3 regions of the Corynebacterium sp. LaCa_23 genome follow, and region 1 is predicted to be linked to each of the others. Evidence: predicted binding sites of a transcription regulator. Region 1 holds the regulator's gene; each other region holds the start of a gene.
What was found. Region 1 encodes LexA, which represses DNA repair genes until DNA is damaged. Its sites were predicted from a motif close to CGAACANNTGTTCG; they were not measured.
Positions count from the first base shown of each region.

Region 2: the regulator LexA is predicted to act here: its motif matches at 2,548-2,561, upstream of ACP8IT_RS00250 (HNH endonuclease signature motif containing protein).
Region 3: the regulator LexA is predicted to act here: its motif matches at 1,540-1,553, upstream of ACP8IT_RS05910 (HNH endonuclease signature motif containing protein).

Region 1 covers NZ_CP190825.1:1,518,641-1,522,791, reverse strand. Annotated here, with positions in the region: gene ptsP (phosphoenolpyruvate--protein phosphotransferase) at 1-220, shown strand, start outside; gene ACP8IT_RS07325 (DeoR/GlpR family DNA-binding transcription regulator) at 290-1,072, opposite strand; gene lexA (transcriptional repressor LexA) at 1,556-2,266, opposite strand; gene ACP8IT_RS07315 (hypothetical protein) at 2,520-2,924, shown strand; gene nrdR (transcriptional regulator NrdR) at 3,132-3,590, shown strand; gene hrpA (ATP-dependent RNA helicase HrpA) at 3,783-4,151, opposite strand, start outside.
Region 2 covers NZ_CP190825.1:50,034-54,184, forward strand. Annotated here, with positions in the region: gene ACP8IT_RS00240 (MFS transporter) at 1-702, shown strand, start outside; gene ACP8IT_RS00245 (LURP-one-related/scramblase family protein) at 715-1,296, opposite strand; gene ACP8IT_RS00250 (HNH endonuclease signature motif containing protein) at 1,325-2,458, opposite strand; gene ACP8IT_RS00255 (heme transporter) at 2,688-3,029, shown strand; gene ACP8IT_RS00260 (hypothetical protein) at 3,029-3,859, shown strand; gene ACP8IT_RS00265 (CHY zinc finger protein) at 3,837-4,142, shown strand.
Region 3 covers NZ_CP190825.1:1,213,676-1,217,826, forward strand. Annotated here, with positions in the region: rRNA gene ACP8IT_RS05900 (23S ribosomal RNA) at 1-1,052, shown strand, start outside; rRNA gene rrf (5S ribosomal RNA) at 1,207-1,324, shown strand; gene ACP8IT_RS05910 (HNH endonuclease signature motif containing protein) at 1,596-2,627, shown strand; partial or broken gene ACP8IT_RS05915 (IS3 family transposase) at 2,685-3,899, shown strand; gene ACP8IT_RS05920 (hypothetical protein) at 4,108-4,151, shown strand, end outside.

The sequences.
Region 1 (4,151 bases):
GTGCGGCGAGGCCGCGGCCGATCCGCTATTGGCCTGCGTATTGACCGGCCTAGGCGTCAACTCCTTGTCTGCTGCATCGACCGCAGTCGCCGGCGTTGGTGCCCAATTGGCCGAGCTGACCTTTGACCAGTGCCAACAGCTTGCCGATGCCGCCCTCAACTCCGAAGGCCCATCCGCCGCCCGCGCCGCAGCGATGGAGCAGGTAGAAAAGTTCAACTAACGGCAAAAGGTTTCGCCCTCCCTGCCTAGATGTCAACGTAGGGAGGGCGAAGTCGTGCGCATGCTGGAGCTATTCGCTGGCGAGCACGACATCGATCTCTCGCTCGCGCAGGGCATCGACGAAGGATTCCGGCGCGCCGGAATCGGTGATGACGACATCGATATCTGCAATGGAGGCGAAGCTCACCAAGTAGTCGTTGCCCAATTTGCTGGAATCACACATGACCACGACCTTGTGGGCATTCGTGACGAAGGCAGATTTGATGGCTGCTTCTTGGGAATCGGCCGTCGACAAGCCGTGGTCGAGGGTTAGGGCATTGGTGCCGATGAAGGCGACATCGGCACGCATGAGCGCCATGGTGCGCAAGGCTGTATCGCCGACGACGGCCTGGGTGATAGCACGTACGGTCCCACCGAGGAGCTGGACATCGGGAACGCCGCTATTGGCTAGCGACAGTGCGATGGGCAGGCTATTGGAGACGATATTGAACTGCGCCTGCGGGTATTGCTGGCTGATAAGCTCGGCAAAGGTATTAATTGTGGTGCCGGCGTCAAGGAATATGCTGCCGCCGCCAGGGGGAAGGAAATCGAGCGCGGCGTGCGCGATGGCGGCCTTGGCCCCAGACGCGGAACGTTGGCGGGTATCGAGGGTGAGCTCCGCGGTCTGGAACGCCTGCGAAGCCACGGCGCCGCCGTGCACGCGGTGGACAACGCCCTCACGATCCAGTACGGCTAGGTCGCGCCGAATGGTTTCAGCAGTCACCTCGAAACGCTCTGATAAATCGGTTACGTTAACGCGACCCTCAACTGCAGTTTGGGACGCGATCTGGCGGCGTCGCTCCTCTGCGTACACGGACCCTCCTTGCTCCTCGCCTTCGGCCGGGCGGTTACTCCATCTGCGAATGCAGGCGCTCGGTGAAAGCTAACTGATGTGGGATTTCTCCCTCCATTGTGTCAAAATTCGGCGGTAATCGGACGAAAACAAAAATTAAGGTGTGCGCTGTTGTCTGGTTTGGGATAAAAGCCGCAGGTCAGTCAGCTTTATTTGCCCTAGTTGAAAGCCAACCCTAGTAGCGCTTAACTTACGGATCCGTTATTTCGGGGGTGCTTTCTCAATAAACCCCGCGCGCTTAAGTTGGCTTTTTGGGGCGCGATTGCGAGGCAGAAAGGCGTGGAATGCGTTAAAACTCGTATGGCCCTGCTCCCTATGCGGGGAACAGGGCAGCGTACGAAGTGCAAAGAGCGGGTTTCAAGAAAGCGGGCGCAGAGTGTCGGCGGCGACAACAACCGCAGGCGAACACCCGCGTGCGGCTTGGTTAAAGTAGCTGGCCGGGGCCTAGAGTTTGCGGAAGACGGATACTACCTTGCCCATAATTTCCGCATCATCGCCGTTGATGGGCGGATAGGCATCGTTGTGCGGAAGGAGCCATACGCCAGAGGAATCGCGGTGGAATTCCTTGACGGTGGCCTCGGAGCCATCGAGAAGCGCGGCGACAAACTCGCCTTCCTCAGCCACCGATTGCGACCGGATGATGACCCAGTCGCCGTTGAGGATGCCGGCATCCTGCATGGAATCGCCCACGACCTGCAGCATATAAAGCTCTCCTCCGCCGACGACCTCGTCTGGCATGGGGAAATACGTGTCGATATTTTCCTCTGCAGTGATTGGTGCACCGGCGGCGATGCGGCCAACGACGGGAATATAAGCTACGGCGGCAGACTCTTCAGGGCCGCGGGCAGAGGTATCGGGGACGTCCTTAGCCTTGCGGCCCGGCTTCTTTTCGGCGTCGTCAGTGTTGAGGTGGCGTACGTCGACCGCGCGGGGTTTATTGGGATCGCGGCGCAAGAAGCCCTTTTCCTCCAGTTGCTTGAGCTGATAGGCCACGGACGAGGTGGATTGCAGGCCGGCGGCGTCACCAATTTCGCGGATGCTGGGCGGGTAACCGCGGAGCATCACTGCATCGCTGATGACGTTAAGGATGCGGCGTTGCCTTTCGGAAAGGGAGGCGTAATCGTTCTTTGCGGTGCTTGCTTTCTTGCGGCCCATGTGCGGCTCCTAGCTAAGGGGTCTGAGGTTCTGCGTTCATAGCTTGAAAAGGGACTGGGTGACACCTGCGTGCCATAACTCATTTGTAGCACGAAAAGTACAAGCGTTCGAGATTTACGCGAAAAACTGGACAGGTTTTTGAAGTGGTGCTATAAATCGAACATAGAACCAATCTCGAACACAGGAGCGACATTGAGCTCTTGTTGTGTCAAGGGGCCGCTTTAGACTTACGGCGGTCGTCGAAAGGAAAGCAATGTCTCAACTACTTCACTCTCGCAATAACATGGTCAAACAGCGCGCGGCACGTCCACAGATCGTCCCTTCAGCCGCTATTTGGGATATTGATGATCAAAGCTGGGGCGTGCAGCATTCTCCTTCCGAAAAGGGGGAAATCAGGACTTTAAATTCCGTATATCGAACGAACCGTGAAGGTTATTCGAATACGTGGACTGATGAACGTTCCTTACCTGATTTCGCGAACAGGCCGATGGAAGAAGACGATGCGCATAGTTCGCGCAAGAATTACCTCCTCGGTGCAGTATTTGGTGCTGCCGTATTTTTCGGCACGGTTGCCGGCGGGCTGATGGGTACGAGCGCTGAAACGCCGACTGATCCTGGCGCTTCGGTACAGCAAGTAGAAGCAGCGATCGGACAGTAGTGCTGCGTGTACAAAAGCAGGCACTTCGGGGGTTTAAGGCTTAGAGCCTTTTAGGCAGCAGCTTGTCTTCCCGGCCGCAGATAAGGCCCGCTTGCTTCACGGAGACAGGCACTCGAGTAGGAGGAGTCTGGCGCAATGGTGTCAGGTTTTTGGCTTGGCCGTGGGAGGTAAACTAAACCGAGAAGCTAAATTAGCGAAAGGACTAGTGTGTACTGCCCGTTTTGCCATAACGAACAATCCCGCGTTATTGACTCGCGCGTGGTTGATGCCGGCGCATCGATACGGCGCCGGCGGGAGTGTGCTTCCTGTAAGGGACGCTTCACCACTGTGGAAAAGGCCGTACTGCTGGTTGTTAAGAGAAATGGCCTCGCTGAGCCATTTAGCCGGGATAAACTCATTCGGGGGGTTAGGCGCGCATGCCAGGGTCGCGACGTTAGCGATGATGCCTTAAAAAAGTTGGCCCAAGAGGTTGAGGAAACGGTGCGGGGGCACGGGTCCTCGCAGGTAAACGCCAACGAAATCGGGCTAGCGATCCTTGAGCCGCTGCGTGACCTAGACGAGGTTGCATATCTGCGCTTTGCCTCGGTGTATAAATCATTCGAGAGCGCGGATGACTTTGAATCGGAGATTCGTTTGATGCGGCGGCGCGATCGCGGGGACCTTTAAACTGCGCAGTGTAGGACGATTTCTCAGCAGTTATACAGCCGTTCCTGCGCAGGATCGAAGCAGTCTTAACTGGCCTTTTGGGTGCATCGTTTCGTTAGGGCCTGCCCAATGTTTACGCCGCCGGCGGCCGAGTAAGCAGATTTTTAGCTTAGGTATGGCCGGCCGGGCGGCGGGAACGTGAGGTTGGGGTGACTAGCGCAATTTATCCACTGCCTTTTGGATCCTCCGCAGGGACACCGCGTGCGCCGTGCCGAGGCGCTGGGCAAATAGCGAGACCCGCAATTCCTCGATCATCCAGTGGATGTCCTTGACCTCGCGTGTCTTTTCGCGGCCCGCGGGGAGGTTTCGGAGGCGGTTTGCCAGGTAGGCCTTGGCGTTATCGACCTCGGCCTGGCGGTCGGCATCGCGATCCGGATCGAGCGACTTGTCCTCCAGACGGATGCGCATTGCCTGAATATAGCGGGGAAGGTGGCGCAGGTGCGTGGCTCCGTGCACGGTGATGGCATTCGGTGGAAGAAGGAAATTAAGTTGCTTTTCCATATCTTCGATGGCGGGACCATC
Region 2 (4,151 bases), 1.0 Mb from region 1:
CTCTTCGTTGAAGCGTGCGCCGTAGCGTTCTCACTAGTTGTCTTTGTTGTCCTCTATAAATCTCGGTTTAACAACACTTCACCTCAGCTACAAATCAACGAATCTTCACCGAGCTTTTTCCAAAAGGTAGTCGAAGCTCCTTCTCTCTTACTGAAAAATAGAAGTTCTCGCTCCGCACTTACCAGCATTTGGGGAGCAATCATTTGCACCTCGATTTTCAACATTGCGCTTGTCTTCTATGTAACCAGTACCCTCCAGGCGAGCGGTACGGTATATGCAATCATTGCCCAGGCTTTTATCGTGGGCCGCATCTTGGGCGCACGGTTGTCAGCTCGCCTCGACACACACAACGCCGAGAAAACCTTGACCGGAGCAGGATTCGTCATGGGCTGTTTCATTGCTTTACCTGGGCTAATTCCCTCATTGTGGCTCTGCATTCCATGCTTCTTCCTCGCCGGTATCTGCAATGCCGTTCAGGTAGCTGCACTGCGAATCATCGTGGTGGGAACCGTACCTGATGAAGTTAAACCCAAAGCCCTTTCTACGATGGGATCGATAAACAGCTCTGCAATGCTTATCGGATACATCATCGGGGCGCCTGTCGTAAGCGCCATCGGCCCAGCAGCGGCACTTGCCGTATCCGGAATTGGAACCTCCGTGCTCACAGTGGGACCAGTCCTGAAACACCGTTTGCAACAATGACCATGTATTCACCTAGTTGCTATTTTTCTGCTTTTTCGTGCGCAGCATATCCATGCTCATTACGGCGCCGATGATGGCTGCGTGTTGTTGCTCGTTGAGGTCTGGCGCGATCCGCAGGAGATACGTGTTTTTACCCATGAAGTAGTTGCCCATGCCGGTCCACTTATTGGAGACATCGGCAAGCTGGCGATCCTGGGAGGTGATGGTGAGGTTCCAATCCCAGAAATCGCCGTGCACTTCGACGTCGGCAAAGCCCTCCATTGTTAATTTCATCTTGGTTTTGAACATGGAGAAGCGCTTGGTGATAACGGCCATGGGCTGTTCAATTCCCGGTAGGTGTACTTCGTAGGTATCCCGCAAAAAATTAGGCGGATCCGAGATCGTCATGACTGTTTGTTGGGGGTTGCCTTCGGCATCCGTGAGTGCGACCTCCAAGCTACGGGAGGGTTTAAACACCATTTCCTTAAGGCTGGTGGATTGCACAATGGTGCCCACTGGGGTCCCGTTGACATCAGAAATCATGAATCGATCCTTGAGGAGGGACTTGGTCTGGGAAATAACCAGCTCGTTGAGCGTGAATAAGTTTTGCATCATGCCAGCCAATGTATGGCAGTGGGCGTTTTTAATCCTCCTCCCTAGGGGTGGTTTTTGCTTCTTCCTGTGCTTGGTGGGCCTCCTCGTAGGCTCGCGCGCGGTGGGCGGTCATGGTTTGTGCAAAAGTTTGCACCCAATTCTTATTCTTTTCTGCCAGTGGGCCGGAAGGCTCGGTGACGGTCCAGCTGCCGTCCTCGAAGAGCCAAATAATGTCCCGGGTGTGTGGGTCCATGACGTAGAAGACGCGGCCATCGGTCTTTATGTTGTGGTGGTGCTGGCACAGGCAGGCAAGGTTTGCGGGAGTCGTCGGCCCGCCATCCGCGTGGTTGATGCGGTGATCCTTTTGGCACACCGTGGCAGGGCGGTTGCAGCCTGGGTAGCGGCAGGTGCCGTCGAATCCTTCGAGGTAGGCTGCCATATCCGGCGGGGTTACGTATCCCTTTACCTCTTTATCCGGGTTCATTTCCCGGATCTTGGAGTAGGGCAGCGCGTTGGAGCGCGCTGGGTCGAGCCACCCAACGGATTCAATGAATGCGGGGGAGTTGGGGACATCGGTTGCCTTGTAGGCATTCAGGATGACCTGGGGCGCTTCGGTATTGCCGGTGAGGAGGGAAATGGCGGCATCGGCAAGCGAGCAATCCAGCTTGAGCGCAGTCTCCTTGATGCACTTATCGACGCACGCCATCACCGAGGGATCCGCGCTCAGCGTCATCGCCGTGGTATTGTTTCCCCAATTTTCCATGGTGTAGCGTGGCTGGGTCGGCCCCTTCTTGACCGCAAGGGTGTCATCTTCGAGGTTGATGAGCTCATTAATCTTCCTTTTAATCTGCGCTTGCGTCCGCATGGCCTGGTTGGCGCGGGTGGGAGTGAGGTAGGCGGTGAGCTGCTCATCGATGCGCGCGATTACCTCCGGGGTCGGGTTGCCCAGGCGGTTAAGGGATTTATTGATGGCAATGAGGCGGTCTAAATCTAAGTGATAGAGCTCGTGTTGCAGCTCTTTCAGCTGCGGGAGCTCTTCCAGGCGGTACAGGGCCATCAGGATATGGCCGATTCGCCCTTCATTAACTCCGGTGGTGCGGTAGAGGGATTGGGTGACTAATTCGAAATCAGAATCGAGATCGGGGATCTGCTCAGTCCAGAACTCATATTCAGTCTTTCGCATTTCAAAAGCTACGCGTGTAGTGGGGTCTTTGGTGTTGGTCGTGGAAAAGTAGGGATCTTCCATGGCGTTTAAAACCTAAATTTGTGATGTGAACGTGTGTACGAAAAACACTATAGAACACCCACCGGACATTCGCCTGTTTTACGGCGTTTCTGCAGGTAGGACTGCATATTCTTTCGTCAAAATAAACAGCTTAAAAAGCAAAATTATGTGCTAGTTTAAGGCAGGTATGAGTCAGGAGCAGGAAACGCAGGAAGAACCAGGCCGCGCGTGGTGGCAGTGGTGGGCGCCCTTGGCGATGATCGCTGTCTTCTTGGTGCTCCCGCCGGCGATTTACCAGGCGGTTTCCGGCACGGTATTGCTCGGCATCATGGGTGGGCTTACCGTGCTTATTGCTCTTATCGATGCCACCACATTCCGCTACTCATGGACCATCTTCTGGGTTGCGGGCATCGCTTATTTCGCGGCCATGGAGATGTACTTCAACGAGGGGACATGGATTTACCTGCCGGTAGTGGTCCTTTTGGCGTGGGGTGCTAGCAAATTGGGCGCCAAGGTAAGGAAGCGCTGATGGAAATCTGGCGGTTGGACCACCCTGAGGCCGGCCTGCTCGAGGTTGAGCGCGGCTACGATGTCGAGTTCGCTGAGCAGGGCGAATGGCCCAAGGAGCCGAAGGAATTTACGCCGGTGCTTGGCGATGCCCCCTCTATCCACCGCATCCAGCTCTGGCGCAAGAATCCTGCACCCCGCATGCAGATCGTGGTCGACGGCGAGGTTCGCAGTCGGCACGACAAGCCGCGTGGCGGCCGTTATTCATTGCAGAAGAATCTGGAAAACGATCTTTCATTCAGTGAGAATAGTGCGCCGCGGACTAAGCCTTATGTAGATATCCAAGCCACGCCCTTCGGGGAGATACAGGATGTCTACTACCGCGATGGGGAGGAGGCCGTGGCCTTTGATCCGCCGGCGGGTTCCTTGGGCGAAAAGCGGCGCCAAGCAATGGAAGAAAGCCCCTTCAAGCGCGTGCTGTATCCGCTGCTCGGTGGGCTGGGGAAGTCTGGGTGGGCCATCGCGATGATTGTTTTGGCTCCTATTATTAGCCGCATCCTCTCGCGCTTGCTGCCGGATTGGGAGCTGCCAGATGTAGATTTCCCAGAGATTTACCTTCCGCTGCCAAATTTGCCGAACCTGCCGGAGCCACCGCAGATTACCTTGCCCGCGCCGCAGTTTGCGGTGCACTTTGAAGCACCGGAGTGGGTGGTTTTCCTGATGGATTACAGCAGGGTGTGGATGCCTATAGTTATTGCCATTGCCTTTGGGGTGATGGCGGTGCGCAATGCAAAGAAATCGGAGGCGAAGAAGAAGGAGTGGCAGAACCATGAAGATTCGCGGCGCGATTGATGAGGAGGGCCGGTGCAAGCATTGGCATTCGCCGCTCGACGTGGTGGCCAATAAGTGCGCGACCTGCGGCGAGTACTTCGCGTGCGCGCTGTGTCATGCGGAGCTGACGGATCATGAGTTTGGACCCATGCTTGTCGATGCCCCCGCTGCCCTCTGCGGTTCCTGCGGCCTTGAGATGGATTACCGGCTGTATTCTACTGTCGCGGCATGCCCGCAGTGTGGGCATATGTTTAATCCCGGCTGCAGCGCGCATGCTGGGATCTATTTTCAGGTCACCTCGTAAAAGCGAGGG
Region 3 (4,151 bases), 300 kb from region 1:
GTGCTGGAAGGTTAAGAGGACCGGTTAGTTAACGTTTGTTAGCGAAGCTGAGAATTTAAGCCCCAGTAAACGGCGGTGGTAACTATAACCATCCTAAGGTAGCGAAATTCCTTGTCGGGTAAGTTCCGACCTGCACGAATGGCGTAACGACTTCTCTGCTGTCTCGACCACAGGCCCGGTGAAATTGCATTACGAGTAAAGATGCTCGTTACGCGCGGCAGGACGAAAAGACCCCGGGACCTTCACTATAGCTTGGTATTGGTGTTTGGTTCGGTTTGTGTAGGATAGGTGGGAGACTGTGAAACCGTCACGCTAGTGGTGGTGGAGTCGTTGTTGAAATACCACTCTGATCGGATTGAGCATCTAACCTTGGCCCATGATCTGGGTTGGGGACAGTGCCTGGTGGGTAGTTTAACTGGGGCGGTTGCCTCCCAAAATGTAACGGAGGCGCCCAAAGGTTCCCTCAGCCTGGTTGGCAATCAGGTGGTGAGTGTAAGTGCACAAGGGAGCTTGACTGTGAGACAGACATGTCGAGCAGGGACGAAAGTCGGGACTAGTGATCCGGCACCTACTTGTGGATGTGGTGTCGCTCAACGGATAAAAGGTACCCCGGGGATAACAGGCTGATCTTCCCCAAGAGTCCATATCGACGGGATGGTTTGGCACCTCGATGTCGGCTCGTCGCATCCTGGGGCTGGAGTAGGTCCCAAGGGTTGGGCTGTTCGCCCATTAAAGCGGCACGCGAGCTGGGTTCAGAACGTCGTGAGACAGTTCGGTCTCTATCCGCCGCGCGCGTTGAAACTTGAAGAAGGCTGTCCCTAGTACGAGAGGACCGGGACGGACGTACCTCTAGTGTGCCAGTTATCCCGCCAGGGGTATCGCTGGTTGGCTACGTACGGAAGGGATAACCGCTGAAAGCATCTAAGCGGGAAGCCTGTTTTAAGATGAGGTTTCTTTTGAGGTCCCCTAAAGACTATGGGGTAGATAGGCCAGACTTGGAAGCACTGTAAGGTGTGAAGGCTACTGGTACTAATTGACCAAAACAAACACACCACAACAACCCCCGAACACCACGTGTGGGGATGATTGTTGGGTGGACTTGTGAAGCGAGTAAACAAACAAAAATACACATTATCGTGTGTGTCGCGTCCACTATGCAGTATCTGACACAACACCACACACAGTGGGTAGTGTTCTGATAGGTTTGTCGGTGGTTCATAGCTGCAGGGAAACGCCCGGTCCCATTCCGAACCCGGAAGCTAAGCCTGTACGCGCTGATGGTACTGCAACCGGGAGGTTGTGGGAGAGTAAGTCACCGCCGACACCAAACAACAAAACAACAAAATAGTGATTCTGGTAGTCCCCGAAAGGCCACCACCCCGAATAATTGTGGGTGGTTGGTGTTTCGGGGACTACTTGGTGTTTTACCCCCGTTGGTATTTGTGGGTTGTTCTCTGTCGAGCTGGGGGAATGCGTGGTAGGTGTCGTGGTTTTACCCCCTACTGTCAGGTGTGGTGGATAGGGTAAATCCGTGTTAGGCGAAAAGACATTCGACACTTTTGAGGGTGTAGTACACCCCGGGGGACACGGTTACGATGACAATTAACACACCACCACCTACCACGACAGACCACGAGCCAGTAGGCGACACCACGCTGGGGAATACCCGTAAAGCCGGCGAGCCACTGGACTACGACACCAACACTGATCCTGATTACGACTCTGATGGTGAGGCTGTGGGGGAGGTACCGGTAGTCTTTTACGCCACCAACACACCCGGCAACCCTATTGCTGCAGCTGGAGCACACGCCCGGAAGGACTCCTGGTTTTTCTACCAATCACTCCTTCCAGACCTCGACGACGACGTCGATCTGACACTGACGAGCCTGGCTAAAGATTTAGGCCTAACCTACAGCACCCTGTCGGGGATTATCAGGGCACATTTCCGCATGCAAGAACTACCCCTCGTTACAGCGACCAACATGGAGCAGTGGATCCTGGATACACCACGCCTGAGGGTTATCGATAGGGAAATAGAACGTATAGGCGACAACCGCGACCACATAGGCCTGGTCGATGCTGCCCTAGCAGATTTTCTCACCCCGACAGCACCGTGCCAGCATGTACCCACGGTGGCGGATATCCGCCGGTTTATCCGCGACTTCATCGACACCCACAATCTCACAGACGATGACACAGACGAGGTCGAGCCCACCCTGAACGTGTCAGTGCATAACAACCGCGCCACCATGAGCCTAACGTGTGATAAAGCTACGGCCGCTATTATCGCCCGCCACATCGATTCCCAAGCAGACAATAATCAGTGCGGTGCCGGTGAGGCGCTTATCCAACTCATCCTGGATAACACCAATACCAAAGTTGCGATCAATACCTTCACCACCGCAGCCGCCACTAACCCCGACCACAATGACGGCTCCGGAGCCGCCGGGAGTGCAGATACAAAGGTCTACTTCCCGGGCTACGGCTGGTCCCGCATGACCAACCTAGAAAACATCGACACCTTCACCCGACACTTAAAACCAAAAGAAACCGAAAGCTACCAGCCCACCAGCCACATCCGCGCCTACACACAAGGCAGAGACCTCACCTGCCGCTGGCCCGGATGAGGTTACCCTCGTTTAGTGGACACCCGATTAGTGCGGATCTTGTGTCCGTAGGAGAGGATGTTCATTGTGAGTTCGTCAAGGAAGAAGTACACCCCGGAGTACCGGCAGGAGGCCGCCAGACTGGTCATTGAGTCTGGGCGCCCAATCGCTCATGTGGCTAAGGAAATTAGCGTATCAGCCACAATTTTAGGCAGGTGGGTCAAACTTGAGCGGGAACGCCAAGGCTCGGTAGATGGCCGCAGTGATGCCGATATACGAGCCGAAAACGCTCGCCTGCGTCGTGAGTTAGCTGAGGCCAAGATGGATAATGAGTTCTTGTCAAAAGCCACCGCCTTCTTCGCTGCGAAGCAACGCGATCGGAAAAATTTGAGCTAATGCAGCCAGAGCAAGGCGAACTACAGCATCAAACGAATGAGCAGGTTATTAGAGGTTTCTCGTTCTGGCTACTATAAATGGCAAAAGGCTCAAGCAGTACGGCTTCGTGGTGAAAATCAGCGTCAGAGATTCCTCGACCAGTTAGACAGGAAAATTCATGACATCTGGGAAGATTCTGACGAAGTCTACGGTGCCCCACGGATTACTGCAGAACTCGCCGAGGGTGGGGTCTATGTGAATCGCAAAACCGTGGCCAAACGCATGCGGATGATGGGTATTGAAGGCATCTCACCCAGGGCGTTTGTTCCCGTAACGACGATTCAATCCAAGCGGAAGTCAACGCTTCCAGACCTAGTGAAACGCCTATTTGATCAAGGGCAGCTTAATCGAGTGTGGATGTCGGATATTACCTATCTACGCACGAATGAGGGCTGGCTGTACCTATGCGTTATCCGCGATGGACACTCCCGCCGAGTCCTAGGCTGGTCCATGGATAGTGTGCAGGATTCTTACCTAGTTGAACGTGCACTGCGCATGGCTTACACCCTGCGTGGTGAAGTACCCGACGGCGTGGTCTTCCACGCCGATCGTGGTACCCAGTTCACCAGCGAACAGCTGTGGCAGGTCTGTCAAGAACTAGGGATTGCACAATCGGTCGGCCGTACTGGTGTCTGCTTTGACAATGCGATGGCCGAGTCGTTCTGGTCGACATTGAAGACCGAATTTTACGATCGGAAGGAATGGCGAACCCGCAACGAAGCCCGGAAGGCGGTGGCTCGCTGGATTGAGATTGTCTACAACCGGCGCCGTCGCCACTCGTCCATCGGGATGGTAAGCCCCGTCGATTTCGAAGCCCAGCTCGCTGATCAAAATGGTAATAAGAAGGCCGCTGCTTAACCCCTAAGCAGCTTAACTACGTGTCCACGATTTGCGGGCAACCCCACCAACCCAACACCACCACACCAGTTCGCCCAAAAGCAGTGGCCGGGTTCATCAAACTACGGGCAATCGACGAGGATATTCTAGATTCTTTGAATGTCGTTTGGCACTGTAGAATGGGTGCGGTATTTCTGTGCGAGTTCCAACCAAGAAAGGGTAGGACTGAATGTCGGAGCGCAACCAGCACGGCCGTAATGGCCGCGGACAAGA